Regions from separate parts of the Fictibacillus sp. NRS-1165 genome, predicted to be linked through region 1. Evidence: riboswitches for the same ligand, from Rfam matches in the RefSeq annotation. Region 1 holds a riboswitch; the other holds the start of a gene.
The links. Region 1 has a riboswitch for S-adenosylmethionine ahead of ABHN01_RS23500 (Fur-regulated basic protein FbpA). Riboswitches for the same ligand answer to the same signal wherever they lie in the genome.
Positions count from the first base shown of each region.

Region 2: linked by a shared signal. The riboswitch ahead of ABHN01_RS23330 (MetQ/NlpA family ABC transporter substrate-binding protein) and the one ahead of ABHN01_RS23500 (Fur-regulated basic protein FbpA) in region 1 are both predicted to bind S-adenosylmethionine.

Region 1 covers NZ_JBDPNU010000079.1:15,157-22,399, forward strand. Annotated here, with positions in the region: gene ABHN01_RS23470 (MFS transporter) at 1-341, shown strand, start outside; gene ABHN01_RS23475 (universal stress protein) at 362-781, shown strand; gene ABHN01_RS23480 (hypothetical protein) at 860-1,060, opposite strand; gene ABHN01_RS23485 (YhgE/Pip domain-containing protein) at 1,232-1,900, shown strand; gene ABHN01_RS23490 (hypothetical protein) at 1,864-2,784, shown strand; gene ABHN01_RS23495 (YhgE/Pip family protein) at 2,753-3,271, shown strand; gene ABHN01_RS23500 (Fur-regulated basic protein FbpA) at 3,223-3,453, opposite strand; SAM riboswitch class I at 3,672-3,776, opposite strand; gene ABHN01_RS23505 (threonine synthase) at 3,847-5,058, opposite strand; gene ABHN01_RS23510 (DinB family protein) at 5,221-5,727, opposite strand; partial or broken gene ABHN01_RS23515 (pyridoxamine 5'-phosphate oxidase family protein) at 5,762-6,393, opposite strand; gene ABHN01_RS23520 (hypothetical protein) at 6,548-6,697, opposite strand; gene ABHN01_RS23525 (D-alanyl-D-alanine carboxypeptidase family protein) at 6,925-7,243, shown strand, end outside.
Region 2 covers NZ_JBDPNU010000077.1:2,883-10,125, reverse strand. Annotated here, with positions in the region: gene ABHN01_RS23345 (YqjF family protein) at 1-324, opposite strand, end outside; gene ABHN01_RS23340 (PIG-L family deacetylase) at 475-987, shown strand; gene ABHN01_RS23335 (NUDIX hydrolase) at 1,131-1,565, shown strand; gene ABHN01_RS23330 (MetQ/NlpA family ABC transporter substrate-binding protein) at 1,740-2,573, opposite strand; SAM riboswitch class I at 2,695-2,809, opposite strand; gene ABHN01_RS23325 (hypothetical protein) at 2,993-3,181, shown strand; gene ABHN01_RS23320 (DinB family protein) at 3,245-3,709, shown strand; gene ABHN01_RS23315 (DUF1345 domain-containing protein) at 3,843-4,478, shown strand; gene ABHN01_RS23310 (twin-arginine translocase TatA/TatE family subunit) at 4,655-4,837, shown strand; gene tatC (twin-arginine translocase subunit TatC) at 4,911-5,642, shown strand; gene ABHN01_RS23300 (alkaline phosphatase D family protein) at 5,979-7,243, shown strand, end outside.

The DNA of each region.
Region 1 (7,243 bases):
TTTTCGCACTGACCCTTCTCGCTATGGGAATTTGGACGGAATCAAGTACAGTAGTTATTGTTGCCGTTATCGTTGCCGGCCTTTTCCTTGGCACGAATAATACGTTGATCACAACTGCAGTCATGCAGGTAGCCCCTGTTGAGCGTGCGACCGCATCAGCCGCATACAGCTTTGTTCGTTTCATCGGTGGTGCTATTGGACCATGGCTTGCGAATAAGCTGGCTGAAACCTATTCTTCGCATGTTCCGTTTGTAACCGGGGCAATCTTTGTTTTATTCGCCATGCTTGTTGTTGCTTTGGGCCGTAAACACCTTATCCATGTCGACTCCATTTCTCATTAAAGGAAAGGAAGGTCACCACAATGTACAATAAAATCTTAATTGCATTTGATGGTTCCGCTCCTTCTGTTCACGCGCTTCAGCACGGTGTGGAACTTGCCCAACATATGGACGCTGAAATTGTAACGATGCTGCATGTAAACAAAAACGTTCCTTTACAGGAACCTCCCCTTAATATTGATTTGGATGAATTACTCGAAGAAGAGGACAAGGAACTGCTGCAGCCTGCCGTTCATTATCTCTCTGAATCAGGCATTCCTTTTGAATCTCATGCCGTTAGCGGGGAGCCTTCTCAAATCATCACTTCATACGCAAAAGAACACCATTACGATGCCATCGTTATGGGAAACACAGAAAAAGGCATTATAAAAGAAGCATTCCTAGGAAGTGTCAGTCATCAGGTTGCCCATACCGCTGAATGCCCAGTGATCATCATAAAATAAAAAAGACCGGTTCCCCAAAGAAGGGAACCGGTCTTTTTTTGTCAGAATCCAGAACTTTGAAGACCTAGCTCGCACCAATTACGCTGTCCAGCCCGGCTGATAAAGATATTTTACGTTTCCCCCGCCTCCCGGGACGATGAATCCGCGGAACGATTTCTTGTCCTCTTGCTTAACAAGGACTTCACGAAAAACAAAAAATTCTTCTTTTATAACGACGTATTCACTAAGATCTCCACTACGGAGATCAGAAAGAATTTCAGCAGCCATCTGTTTGTTCAATCTCATAATCCTCCATTACATAAGATTCCTATATTAGTACACCATATCCTCGCAGGTTGTGTCCAATGCTTTCTCACATGAAAAGCGCCTTTACATAAACTTCTTTTTCAAACAAAGACTATGCAAAAACGTTTGATTGCTATCATAAATTCATTGCTTAGAAAAGGATATATGGATGATGAAAAATATGTTTCAGGTATACCGTTTGGATTGGAAGGACATATTGACTATCCCCACTGCAGCCCTGCTGACTTTGGGTTAATTGTGCTGCCTTCTGTTTATGCCTGGGTAAATATCAAGGCCATGTGGGATCCTTACGAAAACACGTCAGGCATAAAAATTGCCATCGTAAATGAAGATACAGGTGCTATGCTGCAGGACCAGCCCATCAATTTAGGCAGGCAAGTCGTTAAAAATTTAAGGCACAACGATAAATTAGGCTGGACTTTCGTAGATAATAAAACGGCCCGTGAAGGGGTCCTCAACGGAAAATATTACACCAGCCTTTACATACCTCCCGACTTTTCGCGTAAGATTTCAAGCATTGCGAGCAAAGACCCTGAGAAGCCTGAAATCATATATACAGTCAATGAAAAAATCAACGCGGTCTCCCCTAAAATTACACAGTCAGGAGTCTCAACCATTATCAATCAGGTTAGCGACAACTTTACGAAGAGCGTAGGAAACACCATATTTAAAAAATTTAACGAAGCTGGAATTACACTTGAAAAAGAATTGCCAACCATACTCAGCTTTGAACAAAGATATTCTCTCTTGAAAAGGAGTTTTCCAAGTTCAATCAAATGGGAGAACAGCTTATCTTTCTTGACCAAAAGATGAATGAATTAGATAAACGAGCAAAAATGAAGAAAAAACTTCAAATGAGCATCCCGACGATCGACAGGCTTGGTGATGTTATCCTGCAAACGGAAGAAAAACTTCCGCAAATGAAGCGCGTGTTAGATCAACTCGCTCCTCTTCAGGACAATTTGGCAAAATTGGAGTCTGCAGATGATATAGCAGCAAATCTCGAACAATCACTTATTGATCTTAAGTCTGCAATAGATGAAGCCATTGCAATGGGCAATGCTGCAAATAAAACCAATCCAGAGGTATCTTTTGAGCCTGCCGAACTGCAAGCGATGAAAAGGCACCTTCAGGATCTCGAGAATATGATTCGCCAAAACAAAGGGATTCTTACAGAACGTACTGCATCCTATTTGAACCCCCTGCACAATCTGTTTTCAACTGCCCAGCCTGACTGGCCGGCACTCGAACAGAACATTAAATACGCAGCGGAGTTTATACGAAACGATTGGCCAGCAGCTAAGCATGACCTCCAAAAAACAGCTGTATTACTGGATACACAGCTGCCAAAGCTTGAACGATCGGTCCACCGGGCAGCACTGTTTGCAAAAAAAGATATGCCTGCCATGAAGAGATCGATCACCCGTACCGCTGACAAAATCAGAGATTTTGAACGGAACAACAATCTTAGAGATATCATTAAAGCCTTAAAAAACGATGCTCAAAAGGAAAGTGATTTTCTGGCATCTCCGATCACCTTGAAGGAGAAGAAGATTTTTCCGATTCCCAATTACGGCTCAGCGATGACACCTTTTTATACCTTGCTGGCACTGTGGGTAGGAGGGATGCTGCTCATCTCTTCCCTCAGAGTAGGTGAAGTACCCCGTGAAGGCAAAGTTTCCCCGCTTTCTTTTTAATTTTGGAAGGCTTCTTACCTTTGCCTCGATCGGCATGCTTCAGGGCCTTGTTGTATCTCTAGGTGATCTGTATATTATACATGCTTACATTGTCGATAAGATTTGGTTTGTTTTGTTTACCATTTTTCTGAGCGTCGTCTTTGTCATTCTCACTTATACACTTGTATCCATCTTTGGAAATGTCGGAAAAGGCCTCGCGGTTATTTTTCTCGTTCTGCAGTTTTCAAGTTCAGGCGGAACATTTCCTGTGACAATGACCTCTTCCTTCTTTCAAAAACTTAATCCGTATATGCCCTTTACTTATGGAGTCAGTTTATTGCGTGAAGCAACCGGGGGGATTATTAAAGAGGTTGTACTTTCTGATCTATACCATCTGCTGCTTTTCCCCGTTATTTTTCTTTCAGCTGCCCTGCTGCTGCGAAGACCGATGCACAGATTTCAGAATAAAAGAGGAACAGGCTCGAATAAAGCAAGAATTCTCCAATAATGTTTTTTAGCCCGTGGCAGGAAATTCTTCCCGCCCGCTGCCTTTTCATACTCCTCTTCCAGGTCGGTAAGTGTCAGCTGAAATAAGTGACGCTCATCTTTCTGATAAACGTCCATGGTGATCAGTTGATGAATCAGCTGATTCCTTTTCGTTTCCACGGCTTTCCTTAATTGATTTACCATAAAAATCCCTCCTCTTTGTTAAAGCATTGACTAACAAGAGCTGGAAACAAAAAAATAAACGCCGCCATTTTTATGACGAAGCGCCATTGGTTGACCAATCAGCAAATCCTTATATTTCATAGTGAATTAGTCGGTTTTATAAACAAATAAAAACCTCTTCTTGCGGAAGCAAATACGCACAAGAAGAGGTTGAATCGCCATCAAATTAAATCACACTCTTCTTATCATTCAAGCCGATTGCTTGTGGAATTGGCACAGTGCTCATAAAGAGCCCGCTGCCGAGGCTTCAAAGGGCCAGATCCCTCCACCTCTCTAAATAAGAAATATAAGGTAATTTTTATTCTCTTGTTTTATCATTATATGAGTTTCCATTCTAAAGTCAAGACTAAACATTCACTCTTTTGGCATAACTTCTCCAGGCTGCAGGACTGGTGGTTGAACAGTGACCGAATCCGGGTACTTGATCCCTTGTCCTGTATTTAGGCAAATCACCTTTTCATCTGCCTTGATCCAGCCTTTTTCCCTCAGTGTTTTTGCTGCTGCAAAAACTGCTGCCCCCTCTGGACAAATAAAACTTCCTTCGAGTTCTGCGATTTGGCGCTGTGCCTGACTGATCTCCTCTTCAGAAACAGCAACAGCACATCCCTCCGTTTCATAAATCGCTTCAAGGACGAGAAAATCTCCAATTGCTTTCGGGACATTGATCCCAAATGCAGCTGTCTTGGAATTTTCCCAGAACTCCGATTCATTCTTGTTTTCTTCCCAAGCTTTTACGATCGGCGCGCATCCCTCTGCCTGAACAGCGACTAGACGTGGCAATTGCGCTCCTTTAAAGAGGCCCAGTTCCCTGAACTCCTTTAATGCCTTATAGATCCCGATCAGCCCGACTCCTCCACCAGTCGGATACAAAATAACATCTGGTGGATGGCTTTCTGTCTGCTCAAGAATTTCATAGCCCATCGTTTTCTTACCCTCTACCCGGTAAGGCTCTTTTAACGTCGATGCATCATAGAAGTCTTCTTCTTTCACTAGTGAAGCAACAATCTTACCTGCATCACTGATCAGGCCATCTACAAGAATAAGCTCTGCACCGGAAATCGCAACTTCTTTTCTCGTGATTGCAGGAGCATCCAACGGCATGACTATGAACGGTTTAATGCCTGCTCTTGCTGAATAGAGCGACCAGGCTGCCCCTGCATTTCCATTGGTCGGCATTGCGAGCTGCGTGACACCAAGCTCCTTGGCTTTTGAAACGCCTACCGCTGATCCTCTTGCTTTAAAGGATCCGGTAGGTATCATTCCCTCATCCTTCATCAACAGGTTGGCAATCCCGAGCTTTTTACCAAGAACCGGCATTGGCAATAGAGGTGTCATTCCCTCTCCGAGTGTCACCACATGGTCAGGATCAGTAACCGGGAGAAGTTTATGGTACCTCCAAAGGTCATTCCTTTCTTTATCGATGATTTCATTATCCTTTTTCAGCTCATCTAAGCAATAGTTTACTAGAAGAGGTGAACCGCACTCGCACAATTGATTAAGCTCATGATGCGCATAAATATTTGCGCATTTTGGACATTCCAGATGGCTGATGTAGCTGAATGACATAACATACCTCCATTATTCCTTACCGGAAAAGAACCGCAAAAAGCACCGTGGTGCATATGGAAGAACCTGCACCGCGGTGCCTTCAGTTTTCTGATCAGCAACCTTTTGATTGTGTATGAGTAAAATTCTAAGACATATATTCCGATAAGTCAACTCGGAAATCTACAGCGAGTTCAATTGACGCGAAAGAATCTTTTCCTTAATTTCCTCGATTTGAGCCAAATGTCTTTTTTCATGGTAACCAACGAAAGGGATCCATTGCTTCAATGACATTGGGCCGAATACCGGGTGCGGATAGGACTTTTGTTCTAAAGCGTCTGTATTGGCACTGTTCTCAACCTTTTTCAGCTCTTTACGTGATTCTTCCAGCTTTTCTTTTATTTTTTCAAGTGTCAGGTACCGTTTTGCTGGAACAACAAAAACAGGAGCATCCACTTTCCTGCTTCGGTCCACGGTCAAATCAATTGGTTTTTGTTCAGCAGGCATCGAGATTTTGCTTTTTAAGCGGTTTGAAATGATGATCGCTATGGACCTTTCCATGAGATATAAGTGATGCATCGTCTGCATGATCGACCATCTGCCCTTTTCCTCCGGTTCATTTAACTGGTCATCGCTTAACCCGCCAACCGCTTCAAGCAGTTGTCTTCTAATCTCATCGTTTTCATTCATGGCTTATTCCTCCCATCGTTGTCAGGGCACCGTGCTAATAAAGGCGGTCTCTGTACCCTTCCTGCAAGCTCTCTACCTGTTCTGCACTCATATTTGGAATGTTCATGTGAGCGGCCATCATTGCAGCTGCAGAAGGCAGTGATTCTTGCGGCATCCATGATTCCGGACTCCAGAGCCCGGATCGGATAAACGCTTTGGCACAATGCAAGTAGCATTCCTCCGCCTTCACCAGAATCCCAAACAACGGCAGTTTTCCATTGACAGCATTTAACTCCAAGAGCACCTTGTCACGGCAGATTATCGCTGTTCCGTTCACTCTCAGCGTTTCCCCGAGGCCGGGAATCATAAATAACAGACCAACCCGTGGGTTTGTTAGAATATTTTTAGCAGAATCCATTCTTTTGTTGCCGGGACGTTCCGGGATAAATAAGTAGTGATCATCCAGCACTGTTACGAATCCTGGGGCGTCTCCCCTTGGTGAAACATCACATCTGCCTTCCGAATCAGATGTCCCAAAGCTAAAAATGGGGACATTGAAATAAAATCCCGGCAATGCTTGTCAATCTGTGGGATGACTTTGTTCGCAGCCCGTATGCTTGGTTTACCACATAGAGAACGCAGTTTCTCGAACTCTTCTTGTGTGTCGATAATCTCTTCTATTTTCATGCCCTCGCCTCCAAAACATGGAATATATATCCATCGTACCTCGTGTTTCATTTGAGAACCAGAGCTTAAAGGATGAAAACAAATTAAATAGCCTGAACTCCATTCCTGTGAGTCCAGGCTTTTTAATTCACCATGTGCACAATCTCCTAGAAAATCAGTTTGGATTCAAAAACGTTAATTCATACTCAGGTTTTCGATCTTCATCTGGTTTTTTTAATGTTCCTGCTGCCTGCAATAGCGGCTGCTTCGGAACGGACTGGGTCATTGGCTTTGTATTAGGCTGCTCAATTTGATTCATATCCATTGTGCATCCCTCCTTACCAGTTTTTTAAATATATTCCCGGCATCAACAAGCCTGAAACCTATTTATATAAATTTTTTAATAGTTTATTTTATGAATGTTTAACGTATTTGTTCATTGTACTAAGATATTTTCATATAATGTTCAGTTTCAGCCTTTGTTTCACAGGGAAACTTCAGTTATAATTAGAAGTCGGACTACCAAAGCAATTTTGAAAGGAAGTTTTACATATGAAAACAAAATTTGTTTCAGGAGCTGCTATAGCCTTAAGCCTTGCTCTATTTGCCGGCTGCTCCAATAATGATAAAACCGCTAATGAAAAGCCGTCTCACAAAACGGAAAAACATGAGGCTGACAAAAAGAATAGTGAGACTCAAAAAAATAAGACAGATGAAAACAAAAAGAATGATGATACTAAGAAAAGCAACGGAAATGTAAGCCAGGATCCTGAACCGAAAAAAGATCAGGAGAAGAAAAAGAATGAACCAAGCGAGCCTTCAGCGGATGAAAACAAGAAGTCTAAGCCGCCTGCTCAAAAGAATGACGACA
Region 2 (7,243 bases), on a different contig from region 1:
TAAACTGAAAAAATAGATGCCAGGGATGCCTCTGTATTTCACATAGGTCCTCACATTCAACTCTGGGAAAGAACTTGCCCGCGGTATTGGCGGCAGAAATCTGGCATGGAATTGATCGATAAAAAATGGCAGTATTCCGATCCATGCCGTCTCCTCATACGTGTCAATATCCAGACAAGAGGGGATGTGATTTTGGAGAGCCTCAACAGGTAGTGGCCAGTGAGCAAACAATACATGATTCCATGTCTGGGTCATGAACCATGGTCCTCTGGGAAGAGGGAATGGCCGGTGTTCAGTATGCCTTAATATGGATTCAGGTTTCATGGGCGAGCCTCCCTGCGTTGTGAAATATACTAGGTTTATTCCCTCAAAGCACCTATTGCATTCATAGACTGAGCAAGTTTAATGGCAGCCGTGAAAGGGAAACGGATAACTAGATATTACTTGATATCATGCAGGAGGCAGAAATAAATCATGGCAGAAACCAATAAACTAATGGTCGTTGCTCATCCGGATGATGAACTAATCTTCGGCGGAGATGAATTGATCCAAGAAGAAGGATGGAAAGTAGTATGTGTAACGGATGGAGATAATGAGGAAAGGCGGCAAGAGTTTGAACGGGCTATGCAACTCGTTGGAGCAGAATATGAAATGTGGGCTTATAAAGATGCCTGGACGGAGCACGTGAACCGCCCAAAACTGGAGGAAGACCTTTCAAGAGTGGTTAATGAACGGGATTATAAAAAAATTGTAACCCATAACCTGTATGGAGAATATGGACATCCTGAACACAAGGCAGTAGCGGAGATCATGCATAAAATAGTAAAGGAAAATCTCTATATGTTTGATTTTAACGTCAAGGAACTATTACAAGTAGATATCCTTAAGCGTAAACTGGAGCTTCTTGACGTGTACAAAAGCCAAAAACCGGCCGTAGAACAGCTGTTGAGCCTCATTGCGATCGCGCGCACGGTTAAGGTGAATTAAGAGGCGGGTGTTATAAAAGAACTTTCCGTACAGGGAAGTTCTTTTTATTTTCCCCCTGAACATCAATGGTCATTTGATGACAAAAAGAGGTTTTCTGATCGTGGAGAAGAAATAAGAAGAAAACGCTTAGAGGGGAGCATGAAATGAAGAGAGTTGATGTCGTCTATGTGCTGTTATGGGATGAAGAGTCAGAAAATATTCTAATGGTTAAAAACTACGGAGAAAAAGAATCCTACTACACACTCCCAGGGGGAGCTGTGGAAGAGGGGGAGACACTCGAACAAGGTGCGATCCGTGAAGTAAGAGAAGAAACGGGTCTGGAGGTTGAGCTGCAACATTTATTTGGAGTATCTGAAGCCTTCTTTGAAGAAAGAGGCCATCATGTGATTTTCTTTACGTTCCTCGGAAAAATCATTGGCGGTGAAATGGGGATCCTGAGTCCCGATGAGATCGAGGAAGTAGCATGGATGAATCATGAGGCAGCAGAGCCGTATTTGTATCTGCCGGATGGGGTTAAAGAAAGGATCAAAGCCAACGTTACAATCGCATATGATCATCGTGGAACGGTGTCCGGCTAAAAATGCGTTTTCCTTGAAGGGCCAGTTGATTTACAAGCCGGTTTTTATGGTTTACGGTCCACTTTTCGGGAGTTACATGCGGCTTTTCAACATTTACAGTCCACTTTTCCCGTTTTACGTGCCAAACACGTCAAAACGAAAAATGCCTGGAGATTATTCTCCAGGCATTTTTTCTTATTCGGACACCGGAAGTACAGCGCCTTTGTATTCTTTTTCAATAAATGATTGGATCTGTTTGGAATGAAGCACTTCAACGAGGGTCTTGACTGCTTTTTTGTCTTTGTCGCCTTTACGAACAGTGATAATGTTGGCAAACGGAGAATCTGTTCCTTCGAGCTCGATGGAATCCTTCTTCGGATTGAGTCCTGCATCAATCGCATAGTTCGTGTTGATGACGATCGCGTCACCTTCGTTATATTGGTAGGCTTTTGTTAAAAGAGCTGGCTCGATGTCTGCTTTGAATTTCAGATGCTTCGGATTTTCAACGATGTCTTTCAACTGTGCTTTGTAGCCGACCCCAGCCTTCAACTTGATCAAGCCAGCTTTTTCAAAGATTGAAAGGATACGGCCATGCTCAGCAACGGAATTGCTAAGGATGACTTTTGCACCGTCTGGCAATTCTTTTAGCGATTTGTATTTTTTAGAGTAAACGCCCATTGGTTCGATGTGGATCGCTCCGGCGTTTTCAAATTTATACTTAGGGTTTTCTTTTAATTGCTGTTCCAGGTAAGGAATGTGCTGGAAGTAGTTTGCATCGATCTCTTTATTGAAGAGTGCTTTGTTTGGCAGAACATAATCCTGGAACTTAACGATCTTCAGATCAATTCCTTTTTTCTTCAGCAACGGAACGGCCTCTTTTAATATGACGGCGTGTGGTACATTTGAGGCGCCGACGGTCAATTTTTCCGGATTTTTCCCATCGCCGCTCGTGCTTGATGATCCGCATGCCGTTAATGCTGCTGCAATCAGTGCTCCCAGTAATAATAATCCCCATTTTTTTAATCTCATTGGTTCCCCAACCCCCATGTATTTTTTTGATAAACCTACACTGCCTTGGAGAGCGTGGAGTCGAACTAAAAGCCCCCTGTCTTCAAAGAGAGACAGAGGGCTTCAGTATAAATCCGCTGACCTCTCATCTCTCAGCTTTCGCTGTTAGATTTAGCACCGTTTTCATGCTGGCTATTCAGCATGAATGGTTGCCGGGCTTCATAGGGCTAATTCCCTCCACCTGCTCTTAATAAGAGTGTACTCATATCAAATTACTTCGTATTATGGCAGGGTTTCAAATCATTGTCAATGACTTTTTTCCTAGAAAACTTGTCGATGCACCGAAAACGGACTGTTCATGTGTAAAAAAATTGCAGACAAAACGTGCAGAAGACGATATCATGACAATATGATCTACACGGCATAAGGAGGTAGGATATATGTCATCTGAAACGAACGGGCAGCCTAAAAAGCTGAGCTATCAGGAAGCAATCAAGCAAAAGCTGGCTGAAAAAAAGCAGCATCAAGCCAGTGGGAAGCTTTCCACCAACCCAGTTAAATCAACGAAACCAATGAAAAGCCAGCAGACGAAAAAGGCGAACAACCAGCATCGACGCACAGGCGTTTAATTTTCACTATGAAACCCTTAATCGAGGGTTTTTTTGTTTATGTGAAGACAGAAAGGAGATTTCATGGAATTCGTAAAGCCAATTATGCATCAGCTTGAGATCACCAACCAGTCGATTGTTCAAATCTTGGAGTTTTTAAATGAAAGTGACCTGGAACTTTCACTGGGAGAGAAGAAAAGGACGGTACGGGAACTGCTGGCCCATCTGGCAGTGATCTGCCAAGCGGATTTCCTGATCATGAATGAGGCCACCCAGCAGGAGATGGAGGAGTTCTATGAAAGGCACCAGCCGCAGACCAAAAAGGAGATAAAGGAGACGCTGCTTGCTCATTTTGCCTTTTTAAAAGATAATACGGCGCGTTTTTCGACTGAAGAATGGTCAGCCGTCACGACCTCCTGGTGGGGTGTTTCCTATTCAAGATACGAATGGCTGCTGGAAATCCTTGGTCATATCTACCACCATCGTGGCCAGCTTCAGACGGTACTGGTTATCAATGGCAGAGATCCGAAAATACCGCTTTTTGAATAAAGCCGGATACCCAAATGAATGACAGGTTGCCGGAATCACCGTTCTATTTTCGATGACATAGTATAAGGTGGCGGTATATGAGGACAAGCAGGTCTTTGTATATTGACTACCTTTTTTTAAGTTGGCGGTCTTTATGAAATGGAAAATGAGTAAGCACAAAGACTACCGCTGGCCGTCTGATGTTGCGATCGTCATCATCGGAATCCTGTTTAAACTTCTATCCAATACGGTGACAATCGGCCCGAACTGGCCGGTCTATTGTATAGCCTTTATTCTTTATATTCCTTTACTTTTCGCGGTTAGCTCCGAACATGATTTATGGTCAAGGAAGTTTGCCATCCTTCGGGTTCTATTTTTAACGTTCGCTCTGATGAGCAGTATGGTGGATTTGGTAAGTTCTTTATTTTTTGGTAAACCGAGCGCAGCTGAACTGTTTCAATGCGCCGCTCTTCTATGGTCGGCGAATGTGCTCATTTTTTCCATATGGTACTGGGAGATTGATCAAGGTGGTCCCATACGAAGAAATTCCGAAAATCCAGGAAAACCGGAAATTGTTTTTCCCCAGATGACTTCGTCTTTTCCTGAGTGGGAAGGATGGAAGCCGAATTTTCTTGATTATTTATTTGTAGCGTTCAATACAAGTATCGCCTTCAGCCCGGCGGATACAGCTGTATATTCCCGGCGGGCGAAACTTCTGATGATGACACAATCGATGATATCACTGGTTACGCTTGTCGTAGTGGCGGCACGGGCGATTAATATGGTATAAGGGACGGCGGTTGCCTCCACTAGCCGGTTCCATCACACTCCACGAAAACCAACTTTTATTGACTAGCCTATTAAATTTATTAAATGTTAAATTTTTCTTCACAGTTCCTCAACAAAACTTCTTTATGGTAGGAGATGAACGATCGTAAGGGCATCGAACCTTAAGGAGGAAATGCAATGTTTCAAAATATCGGTATACCTGGCTTGGTTATCATGTTAGTGATTGCGTTAATCATCTTCGGGCCCTCCAAGCTTCCTGAGATCGGACGGGCGTTTGGCAGCACACTCAGGGAATTTAAGAACTCTGCCAAAGATTTGATGAGTCCGGACGAAAAGGAAGAAAGAGCAGAACAAAAATAATAGAAGAAGGGGATGGCCGTCGTCATCTCCTTTCTCTTATTTCGGTGAGGTGAAAACTTTGAAGGATGTAGATATGCTGCTAGTGGATCATCTGAGTGAGCTTCGAAAACGGATGATTATTACCTTGGGAACATTTGCTTTATTTTTCATCGTTTCTTTTATTTATGTCCAGGACATCTATCACTGGCTGATCAGGGATCTGGATGAGAAACTCGCGGTTCTGGGCCCAAGTGATATTCTGTGGGTGTATTTTATGATATCCGGTGTCATCTCCATTGCATTGACGATTCCGGTGGCCGCGCACCAAATCTGGATGTTTGTGAAGCCGGCTCTCTCTAAACATGAAGCGAAGACCACATTGTCCTACATACCGGCTTTATTCCTGTTGTTTATCGCCGGCCTTGCTTTCGGTTACTTCGTTGTTTATCCGATGGTGCTGGATTTTCTGCTTTCTTTGTCACATGGGCAGTTTCAGACCTTCTTCACATCAGAGAAATATTTCCGGTTTATGATAAATCTTACTTTGCCGTTTGGCTTTTTGTTCGAGATTCCTCTCGTTGTTATGTTCCTGACTTCAGTCGGACTCGCAAATCCACAAGTTCTGTCAAAAGCACGGAGGATCGCTTATTTTGTTTTAGTACTGATCGCCATTCTGATTACGCCGCCAGATTTCATGTCCGATTTTCTGGTCACGATTCCGCTTTTGGTTCTGTATGAGTTCAGCATCACGTTATCCAAGATCGTTTACCGTAAAAAGCTTGCGAAACAGGAAGATAACGTAGTGGAACTTAGAAAACCTTCGTGAGATACGCGCCGATTGGGTTGAAATACGCGCGGATCTCTTCATTTTACAATCCAGTCTTTCCAAAATACGCGCCAATCTAAAAATAGAGTGCTGCTCGCACTCTGTTTTTTTTATTTTAAAGAGGTTATTAAATTTTACCCGGGCGAAAGTCCCGTGTTTGTTAAGTTTATCCTTTCAATCACCGGTTGCTGTTGAAAATAGATTTTGGGGATGATAAAAGTCCTGTGAAAAAAGGCCTTTTTGAAAAATTGGCATTTACATACCTTAACGGTAGATTCACAAACAGGTTTTAAAATGGCCTCGTAAGCTACTTTTTACAATGAGAGGGGAATTCGTATGGCAGATGAGAGGCATATGGAAGATTGGATTAAGAAATTGACCGATGAGAATCAGGACAAGAAGTTTGATCGTCGAAGCTTTCTTAAAGGGACCGGCAAAATCGCGGGGTTATCTCTAGGTATGGTGCTCGCACAGTCCATCGGAGGGTTTGAAGTTAATGCGGCTCCAAAGTTTCAAAGCTATCCTTTTACCCTGGGAGTGGCCTCAGGTGATCCGCTGCCTGATGGTGTTGTGCTGTGGACGCGACTTGCTCCGGAACCTCTGAATGGGGGCGGGATGCCGGGGGAAGCTGTCCCAGTAAAATGGGAGATTGCCAGAGATGAGCGTTTCCGCCATATCGTTCAGCACGGAACTGAGCTGGCAAGGCCTGACCTCGCACACTCTGTACATGTTGAAGTAAGCGGATTGAAACCTAATCAAGTCTATTATTATCGTTTTAAGTCCGGCTATGAATTTAGTCCGATCGGCAGAACGAAGACCTTGCCGGCTGCTGGCTCCGCCGTGAAAGAATTAAAGTTTGCCTTTGCGTCCTGCCAGCAGTATGAACACGGATTCTACACCGCCTATAAGCATATGGCGGAGGAGGATCTGGACCTTGTGTTCCATCTTGGTGATTATATTTATGAGTATGGACCGAACGAGTATGTGTCGGCAACGGGAAATGTCCGCACACACAGCAGTGCAGAGATCATGTCTCTGGATGATTACCGTAACCGCCATGCGCAGTATCGGTCTGATGCGAACCTGAAGGCTGCTCACGCTGCTTTCCCATGGGTCGTCACTTGGGATGATCATGAGGTTGAAAATAACTATGCGGACAAAATTCCTGAAAAAGGACAATCTGTGGAAGCCTTTATCATCCGCCGTGCAGCCGCATACCAAGCCTATTATGAACATATGCCTCTCCGTAAAACATCGCTTCCGAACGGTCCGGACATGCGTTTATACCGAAATTTCACATACGGAAACCTTGCTTCCTTCAATGTACTCGACACACGCCAGTACCGATCGGATCAAGCCAACGGAGACGGAAACAAACCACAGTCGCCTGAATCATTGGATCCTCGCCGCACACTGATGGGTCAGGAGCAGGAAAGCTGGCTCTTTAACAATCTGAGCACTTCCAAGGCTCATTGGAATGTACTTGCACAGCAGATCTTCTTTGCACAATGGAACTTTGGGACAAGCAGTGCTCCTGTCTACAGCATGGATTCCTGGGATGGCTATCCGGCTCAGCGCCAGCGGGTCATGGATTTTGTAAA